Linked DNA regions of Granulicella sibirica. The protein of the gene in region 2 binds, or shares a complex with, the protein of the main gene of each other region. Links are inferred from orthologs where the notes say so. Each region holds a gene or a part of one and is shown on either strand. Other genes may lie near its edges.

Region 1 (3,020 bases), 830 kb from region 2 along the record:
CGGCAACGATCTTCGTGGAGCAGACCTCAAGAAGCTCCTCGCCTTCGGTCTCACCCTGCCGAACCGCAAGTTCGCCCTCCTCTCCGACTACGTCAATTCCCGCGGCGCGGCCGACATGGGCCTCCTGCCCGATATGCTCCCCGGCTATACCCCCGCCTCCGGCGCATCCACCTTCGGCGAGACGACGATCCCCAGCACCCCCGGCCTCGACATGCTCGAAATCTTCGACGCCGCCGCCAAGGGCGATCTCTCCGCTCTCTACGTTGTCGGCGCCAACCCCGTCGCCCGCTACGACATCGACCCCGCCACCCTCAAGAACACCTTCGTCGTCGTGCAGGAGATGTTCCTCACCGAGACAGCGAAGATCGCCGACGTCATCCTTCCCGCCGCCAACCTCTACGAGAAGGCCGGCTCCGTCACCAATAGCTACGGCGATCTCCAGCGCGTCTCGAAGGCTGGCGACCGCGCCGGCGTCCGCACTGACTTCGAGATGATCGTGCGCCTCGCCGACAAAATCGGTGCAAAGGTCAGCGACCTCGTTCCCTTCGGCAAGGGCACGCGAGCCGACATGGGCCAGACCCGTGGAGCCCAGTCCGGTGAGGCCGACCGTCACGCCGTCTGGCTCACCGCCAACAACCTCGAGCCGCGTCTCAGCCCCTTCGACGCGAACGCCATCCTCGACGAGATCCAGCGCCTCGTCCCCGGCTACGACAAGATGCTTCGCCTCCAGCTTCTCTCCGGCAACGACCAGCACCTGTCCCCCGCCGCTCCCGCGCCGCTCGTCCAGATCGACAACCGCCGCGACCTCGTCCTCCCGGCCAAGGACAAGCTCTTCACCTCCGGAACCCTCGGCCGCTACTCGCCCATGCTCGACGACCTGCAACTCAACGACGCACGCCTCGCCGCCCAGAAACTCGTTCACATCGAAGGCCAGACCGCTGCCGACTAAGGCATAACCTTTTGCATTTTTTGAACCAGAGAGAGACCAGTTGAGCCACCTGAGCCCCTTCGTTACGTTCCTCCTCATCAGCATCGTCAAGCTGCTCGTCGTCTTCGTCATCACCCTGACGGCGGTCGCCTACACGGTGCTGCTCGAGCGCAAGGTCATCGGCCGCATGCAGAACCGCTGGGGACCCTCACGCACCGGCCCCTTCGGCCTTCTGCAGCCGCTCGCCGATGGCATCAAGCTCTTCCTCAAGGAAGACATGATGCCCCTCGCCGTCGATCGTCCTCTCTTCCTCGTTGCTCCCATGATCGCCCTCACCTGTGCGATGGTCTCGATCGCCGTTGTTCCCTTCGGAGCCGTCACCCGCGTACAGGGTGTAGATCTCTTCCAGGTCTCCGACCTCAACATCGGCCTTCTCGTCATCCTCGGCATCACCTCCATCGGCGTCTACGGCATCGCCCTCTCGGGCTGGTCCTCGAATAACAAGTTCGCGCTCCTCGGTTCCCTGCGCGCAACATCGCAGATGATCAGCTACGAACTCGCCCTGGGCCTCTCGCTCGTTGGTGTCGTCCTCCGCGCCGGTTCGCTCCGCCTCCGCGACATCGTCGACTCCCAGGCCGCTCACGGCGCGCTCTCGTGGAATATTCTCGGCGGCTTCCAGATCGTTGCCTTCTTCATCTACATCATGAGCGCCTACGCCGAAGCCAACCGCTCCCCCTTCGATCTTCCCGAAGCCGAATCCGAACTCGTCGCCGGATACCACACCGAGTACAGCTCCATGAAGTTCGCCATGTTCTTCATGGCTGAGTACGCCAACATGATCACCATCAGTTGCGTCGCCACGCTCCTGTTCTTCGGCGGCGCTTCCAGCCCCTTCGGCCATCTCTTCGACGGCTTTCTGAACTTGCCCATTCTGAACGCGATCTTCCCCGTCCTCTGGTTCGTCTTCAAGATCTTCTCGTTCTTGTTCCTCTTTATCTGGGTCCGTTCCACCCTCCCACGCTTCCGGTACGACCAGCTCATGGGCTTCGGCTGGAAGTTCCTGATGCCTGTCGCCATGGCCAACATCATCGTCACTTCGCTTGTAATGGCTCTTCACCCCTGACCCTAAAGTCAGCGACCCATTTACAATCAACCCGATACCGATCAGACACAGGGAAGGACCAGGCAGCACCCATGCAACTCGCACTCTTCCTCATCTTCGGCCTGCTTGCGGTAGCCGCCGCGCTGAACCTGCTGTTGCAGCGTCATCCCATCAACAGCGCCCTGTCGCTGGTCGTCGTCATGATGTCGCTTGCCGTCCTCTACTGGTCACTCGGCGCCGAGTTCCTCGCCGCCGCCCAGGTCATCGTCTACTCCGGAGCCATCATGGTCCTGTTCGTCTTCGTCATCATGCTGCTCAATGCGGGTGAAGAAGAGAACACCATCGGCACCAGGGCCTCGACCATCGTCGGCTTCCCCGGAGCCGCAGCCATCTTCTGCCTCCTGAGCTTCGTCTTCCTCTCCGAGAGCAAAGCCCTTGGCAACGCTCAGATCGGCGGCTATCTCTCGAACGCCGTCTCCAACATCTCCGAGATCTCGACCGTCCTCTTCACTCGCCTTCTCCTCCCCTTCGAGGTCACCAGCATCCTCATCCTCGTCGCCATCCTCGGAGCCGTCGTGCTCGCCCGGAAGGAGCAGTAGCCCACACATGGTCCCTATCTCGTGGTACCTCATCCTTGCGGCCATTCTCTTTTCGATCGGCGTCGGCGCCTTCCTCATCAAGCGCAACGTCGTCACCATCTTCATGTCGATCGAGCTCATGCTCAACGCCGTCAACCTGACCTTCGTCGCCTTCGCCCATATGTGGCATCAGGTCCAGGGACAGATCTTCGTCTTCTTCGTCATGGTCGTCGCCGCGGCCGAAGCCGCCGTCGGCCTCGCCATCATCATCTCCATCTTCCGTACGCGGCAGACGCTCAACGTTGACCAGATCAACCTGATGAAAAACTAGGAAGAATTAGGCGCACCCGACTCCATGAATCCGAACTCGCTCTGGCTCATCCCGCTCAGCCCATTCCTCGGCTTCCTCATC
Region 2 (6,049 bases):
TATTGCAGCCAGTAACGATGGCCGCTGCGCCGAGAGCACCGGCGCCAGCAAGAAAGCTGCGTCGCGATGGCCCGGAGTGGAGAAGTTGCTCGATCTTGTTCACTTGAATCGACCTCCGAAATGAAACGGTTAAACGATCTACGAACGAGAAAGAAATCTACGAACGAGAAAGAAATCTGCGAACGAGAAAGAAAGAGCTACGTGCCTTGTCGAAGCCTGGGTAAGGCTTAACTTCTATTACGGCCTGACCGTACTTCTGGATTTGTGAAAATGCGAATCGTTTGTCAGCTTTCGTAGAAGACGAGGAAGAGACGGTTCCTGCGGGGCAACACCACGTAGGATGCGCGAAAAAGGGAAAGTGTAACCAACGTGAATCGAACCGGGCGCTCACTCGTCTTATGTGCGACTTAGCGCCGGATGCCGTCCCTGCCGTATCCTGCTTAAGACATGAAGCCCACACCTATTCGCATCGGCTCCCGAGGATCTCAGCTCGCCCTCTGGCAAGCCAACCACATTTCGTATGCCCTACGCGACGCAGGCTATCAGACCGAGATCGAGATCATCCGCACCACCGGCGACCGCATGCAGCAGCCCGGCTTTGTCCCACCCCCGGGGCTCGACGGCAAAGGCATCTTCATCAAGGAGATCGAAGAAGCGCTCGAAGATGGACGCATCGACCTCGCCGTTCACTCCCTCAAGGATCTGCCCACCCAACTCGAACCTCAGTTCGAAATAGCCGCTATCCCCAAGCGCGCGGACCCACGCGATGTCCTTGTCTGCGAGCAGTTCTGGGCGCTCCACACCCTGCCCGATAACGCCACCGTCGGCACCACGAGCCCACGCCGCCGCGCCCAGCTTCTCGCTCTCCGGCCCGACCTCAATTTCGTAGACGTTCGCGGCAACATCGACACCCGTTTGAAAAAGTTCGCTGACGGCAAGTGCGACGCTCTTGTCCTCGCAGCCGCCGGACTGGACCGCCTCAATCGCGCCGAGTGGGTTCACCAGCGCTTCGATCCCACCGAGGTCTGTCCTGCTCCCGGCCAGGGAGCCCTCGCACTCGAAACACGCTCCGGCTCAACCGAACGCGACCAGTACATCCGTCAGTCGATCTCCTTCTTCAACCATCCACACACTCGCTTCTCTGTCGAAGCCGAACGGTCTGTCCTCGACGTCCTCGGCGGAGGCTGCCAGCTCCCCGTAGGCGTTCTCTGCCAGCCAACCAGCGAAGGCTACAAGATGTACTCCCAGGTCGTCGCCCCCGACGGCGACACCATGATCCAGCTCGAAGCCGAATCCACCCACTCCGCCGACCCCATCGAGTTCGGCCAGCGCGTCGCGGCCCACCTGAAAGAACGTGGAGCCCTCGACCTGCTGGCGGCAACTGCCAACTAGGTTAGGCCCTAGCTATCCTCATCGGATGGGAGACCCATCCGGTCCTTCGCTCCCTGCCGTCGCCCGGTGGCCGCCACCTGTTTGCCGGCCTTCGCCAGACCCCAGAGCGGCATATTCGCATAAACACACTCGTATCGATTCGCCGCAACTTCGTACGTCTCGTGCCAGATCCCGACACTGCCGTCCGAACCGACGCTCCGATTAAACGCCGCCCACGCCGGTAGATGGTGCGCGTTCCGATCCTGTGCATAAGTATGAAGCTGTTCGAAGCTCCGCCAGTACTGCACCATGGCCACGCCACGCCACGTAAACATCGGCTCGGCATACAGGAATCCCATCTCGGGATGGGCGACCAGCTCTCGAATCATCGGTCCCATGGCCCTCGCGACCGGCATCCACTTTCCGAAAGCAAAGAAGCGGTTGATCCGAAAGCCGATGAGAAAAATGACAAAAGGCCCCTCTATCCGAGCTGACGCGCGTCCCGCGAATATCTTTGCCACGTTGTTCCCCAGTCCCGGTAGAGCTACTCCGCCTTCACCAGCGTCAGTGCCGTCAAATTCCTCACCCACCGCTGTGGCTTGCTGTCCTCCGAGCTGACCAGCTTGAAAGCCCCATCGTCGCCCAGCGCTTGCCCGCCCAGCTTCGTCGCCACGAGGACCTGCCCGGCATGCGCCGCCCCGTCGATCTCGATCCCCGAGTACAGCACCCAGTACTTGTCCGTCCCCGCCGCCTTCACATAGCTCCGCAGCAGCGCCTTCCCCAACGAGCCGTCCCCGGCCCCAGCCTTCGCGAGCACCTCCGTCAGCAAAACCCCGGAGTACGTCTCGTCCATGCTGTTGTGCGCGTTATGGACGGTCACCGTCTTCTGCGTCATCGCCTCCAGGTCCGCCGTGGTGAAGGTAACCGTCTTTCCCTCGACCGACACCATCAGTGCCGCGGAAGGCACAGCCTTGGCGTGGGCATGCTCCGCCATCGGAGCCCCGGCCTGCGCTCCGCCGCACACGGGAAACGCACCCAGACTGAAAACAAGAGCCACAAACGGGAGCGCCACGGCACGCGACATGTTCATGCCTTCAGCCTAACCCACACGTCGTCGTATACTCAAAACCATGTCCATGATCCGCGACGCTGCCGCCATCGCCAAGGGAATGTCCATCACCTTCAAGGAGATGTTCCAGCCCACCGAAGTTGAAAACTACCCCGACGGCAAAGGCCCCATGCGCGGCGCCATCTTTCAGGAGCGTTTTCGCGGCAAGCACCAGCTCCAGCGCGACGAAGATGGCCTCGAAAAATGCGTCGCCTGCTTCCTCTGCGCCGCGGCCTGTCCTTCGAACTGCATCTACATCGAAGCCGCCGAGAACACCGAAGAGGTCCGCATCTCTTCCGCCGAGCGCTACGCCAAGGTCTACAACATCGACTACAACCGCTGCATCTTCTGCGGTTACTGTGTCGAGGCCTGCCCCACCGACGCCATCACCCACGGCCATGGCTTCGAGCTCGCCTCGCTCAACGCGACCACCCTGGTCATGCGCAAGGAAGACCTTCTCGTCGGCATCCGCCCCGCGCTTCCGCTCGAGGGCCGCAACGAGCAGGATCTCGCGAACGTGCTCAGCTAAGACTCTTTAGCCAAAGTGAACGCACCCTCCCAGCCTTGGCGGGAAGCCCTTGAGCTCTACGTCCGGGAGAACGCGAAGCCGGCGAAAAGTACGGCCACCAGCCCCGCCTCTATGCACTCACCCAGGTCATCGGGACAGAACTGACCTACGACGATGACGTCGTCTACGCCGCGGCCTGGCTGCATGATATGGGCGTCTTCGTCGGCCACCGCCCGGAGGAGCAGGAAGCCCTCGAACGTTGGGACAGCGTCGCCTACGCGGTTGATCTCGCCCCCAGGGTCCTGATCTCCAACGGCTTTCCCTCCGCGAAGCTTGAAGCCGTCGTCGAGTGCATTCGGCACCACCAGCCCTCGACCGAGCCAAAGTCCCTCGAGAGCACCATCCTCCGCGACGCCGACATCCTCGAGCAGCTCGGAGCCATCGGCATCCTTCGCACCGTAGCCAAGGTCGGCCGCGACACCCGTTTCGTCACCTTTTCGGACGCCGTCGCCTCACTCCAGAAGGCGCTCGACCATCTGCCCCCTCTTCTTCGCCTTGCCTCCGCACGCCGCCTGGCCGAGGAGCGCATTCGCATCCTCCGCGAGTTCCTGCAGGCCGCAGCCACCGAGGGAAGCGGGCGTCTGCACTAGACAACGCCATCTTCCGTTCAAGACTTGTTATGTCGCATATGTAACATTGGATTCCGACAAAAAACAAAATACAAGTTCTGCAAACCCTTTTGTAAACTCTACGGGTACCCTCCGTTTTATTCCGATTCGCGGACGGTCGGGGTCTGTTTCGGCCTCAAACCGCCGCAGGCTGGTGTGCGAAAAATGTTGTCGCAGGAGCAAGGTCTTTGGTACCGGTAACCGGCAGCTCACAACCCGAACAGAAGCAGAGAATCCTCCACATCTGCCGGCGCGAGATGCTCCGGCCTCTTCGCGACCAGATCCTCCGCATCTCCGGCTTCGAGGTCGACTCCACCCTCAGCGCCACGGACGGTCTGTCAATCTTCATGACCAAGCCCTTCGACCTCGTCCTCATCGACGTTGAGGGAGAGGACGGCATCCCTGAAGCTGAGCACCTCTGTTCCGAGGTCAAGACCGCCAGGCACGAGCAACTCGTCGCCTTCGTTTGCAACTGGCGCGTCGCCATCCTCACCGACTGCCCCGACGAGATCCTCCGCACAGAGTTCGACCCCGCCTCGTTCGTCGAAGGCGTCCGCGACATCGTCGTCCGCCACTAGACATCAGCGCCTTTCCTCAGCCCAGCTGGTTGGGTGCCCCATCTTCGCCGATGGTCTCATCGTCGGCTAAGGTGGCAGCGTAAGCGGCCAGGTCGCGGTCCTTGCCCTGGATCGCTATTCCTGTTGCCTTCGCTTCTTTGGTTGTCATTCCCGAACGGAATCTGCGTCTCCTGTTGCCGTTCCTCCTTCCATTCCCTTCGCATCTCACTCGAACGAGGTGCAGGCGATGACCGCAAAGAAGGCCGCAGCAAAGAAAACCGCAGCAAAGAAACCTCCCGCAAAGAAGACCGCCGCCAACTACACCGACCCAGCCCTCCGCGAGAAGATCAAGCAGAAGCTCATGAAGGGCGATAAGGGCGGCAAACCCAATCAATGGAGCGCCCGCAAGGCTCAGCTCGTAGCCTCCGAGTACAAGGCCGAGGGCGGCGAGTACAAGCACGAACGCAGCGAGTCTCAGCAGCACCTCAAGGACTGGGGTGACGAGAAGTGGCACACCACCGACGGAAAGCCGGCCATCCAGGAGAAATCCACCAGCCGTTACCTCCCGGACAAAGCCTGGGACAAGCTCACTCCCGCCGAACAGAAGGCCACCGACGCAAAAAAGAAACGAGCGTCGAAGACCGGCAAGCAATTCGTCCCAAATACAGAAAAAGCGAAAAAAGCCCGTAAATCGGCCACAAAGAAATAGCATCGAAAACGATCGGGCGGAAACCGCACATATGGGTGCGATACCGCCTGTGGGTGAGCTTGCACCCGCGCCCGCATTGGTGCTACAAACGATCTATTCCAGTCTGCTTCGGCAGATTTGAATTTCATGCAGAGTGGTTGAGGGACGAGCCCTGAGACGCCACGACAACCGGACAGCTACTTGGTACCGGTGTCAACTCTCTCCTGGAAACGGGGAACATGAGATTCGGAGCACGCAGTTCCGCATTCAGGACTGCATCCGTTTTCTCCCCTCCCTGAAAACAAGAGAGCGCGTCGAGAGAACGGACCCTCCCCCGCTCAGGGAGATCAAATGGAGTATTCCTGTACCGCGTACGAGTTGAAGTGCAATGAGTGCGGCAAACGCTACGGCAACCGCCCTCTCTCCGGATGCCCCGACTGCCTCGCGCCCCTCGAAATCGCCTATGACCTCGACTCCGCTCGCGGCGAATTCACCCGCGAAGCGATTGAAGCCGGACCAGCAAATATCTGGCGCTACAAGCGTCTTCTACCCATCCCCGACGGCTTCCAGCCCGACCTGCCCGTAGGCTTCACCCCGCTCGTCCGCGCGAAGCGCCTCGGCAAGCGCATTGGTGCGTCGAACCTGTACATCAAGAACGACGCCGTCTGCTTCCCGACGCTCTCCTTCAAAGATCGCGTCGTCTCTGTAGCGCTCGCGAACGCGCAGAAGTTTGGCTTCACCACTGTCGGCTGCTCCTCGACCGGCAACCTCGCCAACTCCGTCGCCGCCCAGGCCGCCCGTCTCGGCATCAAGGCCAGCATCCTCGTCCCGGCAGACCTCGAGCCCGCCAAGATTCTCAATACCCTCGTCTACGGCGCTCGCCTCATTCGCATCGACGGCAACTACGACCACGTGAACCGCCTCTGCACCCTCATCGCTGACGAGTACAACTGGGGCCTCGTGAACGTCAATCTCCGTCCCTATTACGCCGAGGGAAGCAAGACGGTAGGCTTCGAGATCGCCGAGCAACTCGGCTGGCGCCTGCCCGACAACGTCGTAGTCCCCATGGCCGGCGGCTCCCTCATCCGCAAGATTCGCAAAGCATTCAAGGAGCTCATCTACCTCGGCCTCGTCGAGGACAAGCCCGTC
Region 3 (3,111 bases), 840 kb from region 2 along the record:
GTTCCGGCACTCCGCAACACCCACAATCCATTGGCTGCTTGACACTTGCCAACCACAGTCCTAGAGTCGAAGATGGCCATGGCGAGTTACCCCTACATCTGGAATTACCTCACCCTCGTGCTTCAGATCATCGTCGCTATCGGCATGGCCGTCGGCATGGTCGCTGCATCGTTCTTCATCGGCAAGCACAAAAACTCACGGACCAAACTCGGACCATATGAGTGCGGAATGGACCCCATCGGCGACGCCCGCGGACGTTTTTCGGTGCGCTTCTACATGGTCGCCATGCTCTTCATCCTGTTCGACGTCGAAGCCGTGTTTATGTTGCCATGGGCGGTCATCTTTCGCCGCCTCCCCGCCATCACGGGTCAGGCGATGTTCGGATTCTGGGAGATGTTCCTCTACATCGCCTTCGTCGCCGTCGGCCTCTTCTACGTATGGAAGAAGGGTGTCCTCAACTGGTCCGACGATAAGGGGGATCTCTAGATGGAAGCCGCACCCGATCCCAACAGGGCTCTAGGAACCGAGGCCGTCTTCGCCGCCTTCCCCGAAAACGCCGCCGTCGTCGCCCTTAAGTCCATCGCGACCGACGCCAAGTTCGAACGCAATGAGTTCACCGTCACGGTTGCCCGCGAGAACATCGTGGCCGCCGCCAAAGCTGTCCAGGCCGCTGGCTATAACTTCTTCGAAGATTGCACCGCTGTCGACTGGTACCCCTCCGAACCGCGCTTCCAGGTCAGCTACCACATCGTGTCGCACTCGCTGAAGCAGCGCATCCGGCTCGCGGTACGGCTCAACGGCGACTCGCCCAGCCTCGACTCCATCACGGATGTCTGGCCCTCCTCCAACTTCTACGAACGCGAAGTGTTCGACCTCTTCGGCATCCACTTCAACGGACACCCGAACCTCAAGCGCATCATGATGCCGGATGACTGGCAGGGACATCCCCTGCGCAAGGACTATCCGGTGGAGGGCTACCGCTAATGGCACCTCTTGCCGCTCCCGACATGATCGACCCGGGCGTAGAAGACGTCGTCGCAGACGCCAAACGCCACCAGGGCCGCCCCGGACCCGCCAGCCAGAACATGGTCATCAACATGGGCCCGCAGCACCCCTCGACGCACGGCGTTCTGCGCCTCGTGCTCGAGATCGATGGCGAGTCTGTCGTCAGCCTGGCTCCCGACATCGGCTATCTGCATACAGGGATCGAAAAGACCTGCGAGGCCAAGTTCTACCAGCAGGTTGTTCCGCTCACTGATCGCATCGACTATCTCTGTCCGATGACGAATAACCTCGCCTACTGCCTCGCGGTTGAAAAGCTCCTCGCCCTCGAAATCCCAGAGCGTGCTCAGTACCTGCGCGTGATGCTCAACGAGCTCACCCGCATCCAGTCGCACCTCGTCTGGCTCGGCACGCACGCCATGGATATCGGCGCGCTCACCGTCTTTCTGTACTGTTGGCGCGAGCGCGAAGACATCATGCGCATCTACGAGAACATCTCGGGCCAGCGCATGATGACCAGCTACTTCCGCATCGGTGGCCTGTCTCTCGAACCGCCCCTCAACTTTTACGATCAGGTCCGCGACTTCCTCAAGATCATGCCGGACCGCATCGACCAGTACGAGAACCTGCTCACCGGCAACCCGATCTGGACCGGGCGCCTCCAGGGCGTCGGCTATCTCTCCCCTGAAGACGCAATCGCCCTCGGCGTCACCGGTCCCCCGCTCCGCGCCTCGGGAGTGGACTGGGATCTTCGTCGCGACATGCCCTACTCGGGCTACGAAAAATTCAAGTTCGACGTGCCGGTCTCGAAGGTGGGCGACGTCTGGGCCCGCTACGTCGTTCGCATCCAGGAGATGCGCGAGTCGCTCAAGATCATCCAGCAGGCGCTCGACGGCATGCCCACAGGACGCATCGTCGCCGACGCCCCAAAGATCATCCTGCCCGACCGCGAGCAGATGAAGACCCAGATGGAATCCCTCATCCATCACTTCAAGATTGTGACGGAAGGCTTTGCTGTTCCAGCCGGAGAGGTCTACCAGGCCGTCGAATCCCCACGCGGCGAGATGGGCTACTACGTCGTCTCGGACGGCACCGCCAAACCGTATCGTGTTCACATGCGCAACCCGTCTTATGCAACGCTTCAGGCTCTTGAAACGATGTGCAAGGGCCGCCTGCTTGCCGACGTCGTTGCCGTCATCGGGTCGATCGACATTGTTCTCGGCGAAATTGACAGATAAAGGGATCGGCCGGCAAAGATTTCGTTTGGTTTCTCGTTTACGTTTTGCTTAAGGGCATGGCTTTGGCCGTGCCACAACCCAGGCAAGAGAGTGGGGCTTCCGCCCTGAGGTAGCGCTGGATAGCAGATTACACACCGAACTCTGGACCTCATGGGCCTCCCTGCTTCGCTCCTACGCAGCCGCCCACGGTCTCAACACCACGCACCACGCTGTAGTCGAAGTCGGCCCGGAAGAGATCACCCTCCGCGTCGGCAGCCACTGGCTCTTGTTTCACCACAGCACCATGCAATACGACGACGGACGCAAACAAGCCTTCGCCCTCACCGAACACGGAACAGTCATCACCGCGGCGGGGCAGGACAAGCATGAAGAAGAGATGGACATCGCCGCCGAGCGGCTGGCACGGGAGATGATGCACAGTGAGTGAAGTCGCCAACACAATATTCACGCCGGAGACGGCCGCCCGCTTCGACCACCTCGTCACCATCTATCCCCTGCGCCGCTCCGCGCTCGTCCCCATGCTGCTCTACGCGCAGGATGAGGTCGGCTACATCTCCGACGCCGTCGTCACCGAGATCGCCCAGCGCATCGGCATCTTCGAGCTCGACGTCCGCAACGTCCTCAGCTACTACTCCATGCTCCGCACCAAGCCTGCCGGCAAGTACAACGTGCAGGTCTGCACCAACATCTCCTGCATGCTGCGCGGTGGCTACGAGCTTCTCGACCACTGTAAGAAGCACCTCGGCATCGGTCACAAGGAAGTCACCGCCGACGGCATGTTCTCGCTCGAAGAAGTCGAATGCATCGGAGCCTGCTGCTGGGCTCCCGCCGTCCAGGTCAACTACGACTTCCACGACGACCTAACACCCGC

What was found. Proteins that work in one complex are often made in the same cells at the same time.
Region 1: the proteins of nuoI (region 2) and nuoH are in contact, whole or in part, in a cryo-EM structure (PDB 6ZJN), measured with the Thermus thermophilus proteins. The link is inferred for Granulicella sibirica from one-to-one orthologs. Residues at the interface, in WP_096411123.1 of Thermus thermophilus: Thr2, Leu3, Lys4, Leu6, Ser9, Thr13, Tyr16, Leu17, Val22, Thr23; in WP_096411122.1 of Thermus thermophilus: Arg41, Phe42, Val44, Arg45, Met46, Thr296, Tyr354.
Region 3: the proteins of nuoI (region 2) and nuoD are in contact, whole or in part, in a crystal structure (PDB 4HEA), measured with the Thermus thermophilus proteins. The link is inferred for Granulicella sibirica from one-to-one orthologs. Residues at the interface, in WP_096411123.1 of Thermus thermophilus: Thr2, Ala5, Leu6, Ser9, Ile12, Thr13, Tyr16, Leu33, Lys34, Pro35, Arg36, Phe37, His38, Leu58, Ala61, Ala62, Cys63, Pro64, Tyr66, Ile99, Phe100, Cys101, Gly102, Leu103, Glu105, Glu106, Ala107, Cys108, Pro109, Gly111; in WP_223903221.1 of Thermus thermophilus: His72, Arg73, Leu76, Gln77, Thr80, Tyr81, Arg84, Thr144, Tyr148, Arg151, Asp158, Glu161, Trp162, Val163, Thr164, Gly165, Gln166, Asn171, Arg174, Lys179, Glu180, Asp181, Leu182, Pro183, Glu184, Glu185, Arg200, Glu203, Leu207, Glu210.

The regions. Positions count from the first base shown.
Region 1 is NZ_RDSM01000002.1:895,817-898,836, reverse strand. Bases 113-3,020 are described here. They hold nuoH (NADH-quinone oxidoreductase subunit NuoH), read left to right. Parts: upstream 113-989; coding sequence 990-2,051; downstream 2,052-3,020. Other genes in these bases: nuoL (NADH-quinone oxidoreductase subunit L), read left to right, coding at 2,964-3,020; nuoK (NADH-quinone oxidoreductase subunit NuoK), read left to right, coding at 2,637-2,939; GRAN_RS14660 (NADH-quinone oxidoreductase subunit J family protein), read left to right, coding at 2,123-2,629; GRAN_RS14670 (molybdopterin-dependent oxidoreductase), read left to right, coding at 113-949. Outside these bases: more of GRAN_RS14670, read left to right, coding at 1-112. UniProt on the Escherichia coli protein: NDH-1 shuttles electrons from NADH, via FMN and iron-sulfur (Fe-S) centers, to quinones in the respiratory chain. The immediate electron acceptor for the enzyme in this species is believed to be ubiquinone.
Region 2 is NZ_RDSM01000002.1:66,022-72,070, forward strand. What follows is about bases 1,315-4,254. They hold nuoI (NADH-quinone oxidoreductase subunit NuoI), read left to right. Parts: upstream 1,315-2,501; coding sequence 2,502-3,008; downstream 3,009-4,254. Other genes in these bases: hemC (hydroxymethylbilane synthase), read left to right, coding at 1,315-1,392; GRAN_RS11150 (DUF4188 domain-containing protein), read right to left, coding at 1,401-1,961; GRAN_RS11155 (molybdopterin-binding protein), read right to left, coding at 1,916-2,455; GRAN_RS11165 (HD domain-containing protein), read left to right, coding at 3,149-3,637; GRAN_RS11170 (hypothetical protein), read left to right, coding at 3,844-4,233. In the rest of the region: GRAN_RS11140 (ferritin-like domain-containing protein), read right to left, coding at 1-103; more of hemC, read left to right, coding at 448-1,314; more of GRAN_RS26660, read right to left, coding at 4,255-4,381; GRAN_RS11175 (DUF5872 domain-containing protein), read left to right, coding at 4,460-4,921; thrC (threonine synthase), read left to right, coding at 5,252-6,049. UniProt on the Escherichia coli protein: NDH-1 shuttles electrons from NADH, via FMN and iron-sulfur (Fe-S) centers, to quinones in the respiratory chain. The immediate electron acceptor for the enzyme in this species is believed to be ubiquinone.
Region 3 is NZ_RDSM01000002.1:902,494-905,604, reverse strand. What follows is about bases 113-3,111. They hold nuoD (NADH dehydrogenase (quinone) subunit D), read left to right. Parts: upstream 113-983; coding sequence 984-2,240; downstream 2,241-3,111. Other genes in these bases: GRAN_RS14695 (NADH-quinone oxidoreductase subunit NuoE family protein), read left to right, coding at 2,660-3,111; GRAN_RS26325 (hypothetical protein), read left to right, coding at 2,524-2,667; GRAN_RS26730 (hypothetical protein), read right to left, coding at 2,389-2,514; GRAN_RS14710 (NADH-quinone oxidoreductase subunit C), read left to right, coding at 487-984; GRAN_RS14715 (NADH-quinone oxidoreductase subunit A), read left to right, coding at 113-486. Also shown: more of GRAN_RS14715, read left to right, coding at 79-112.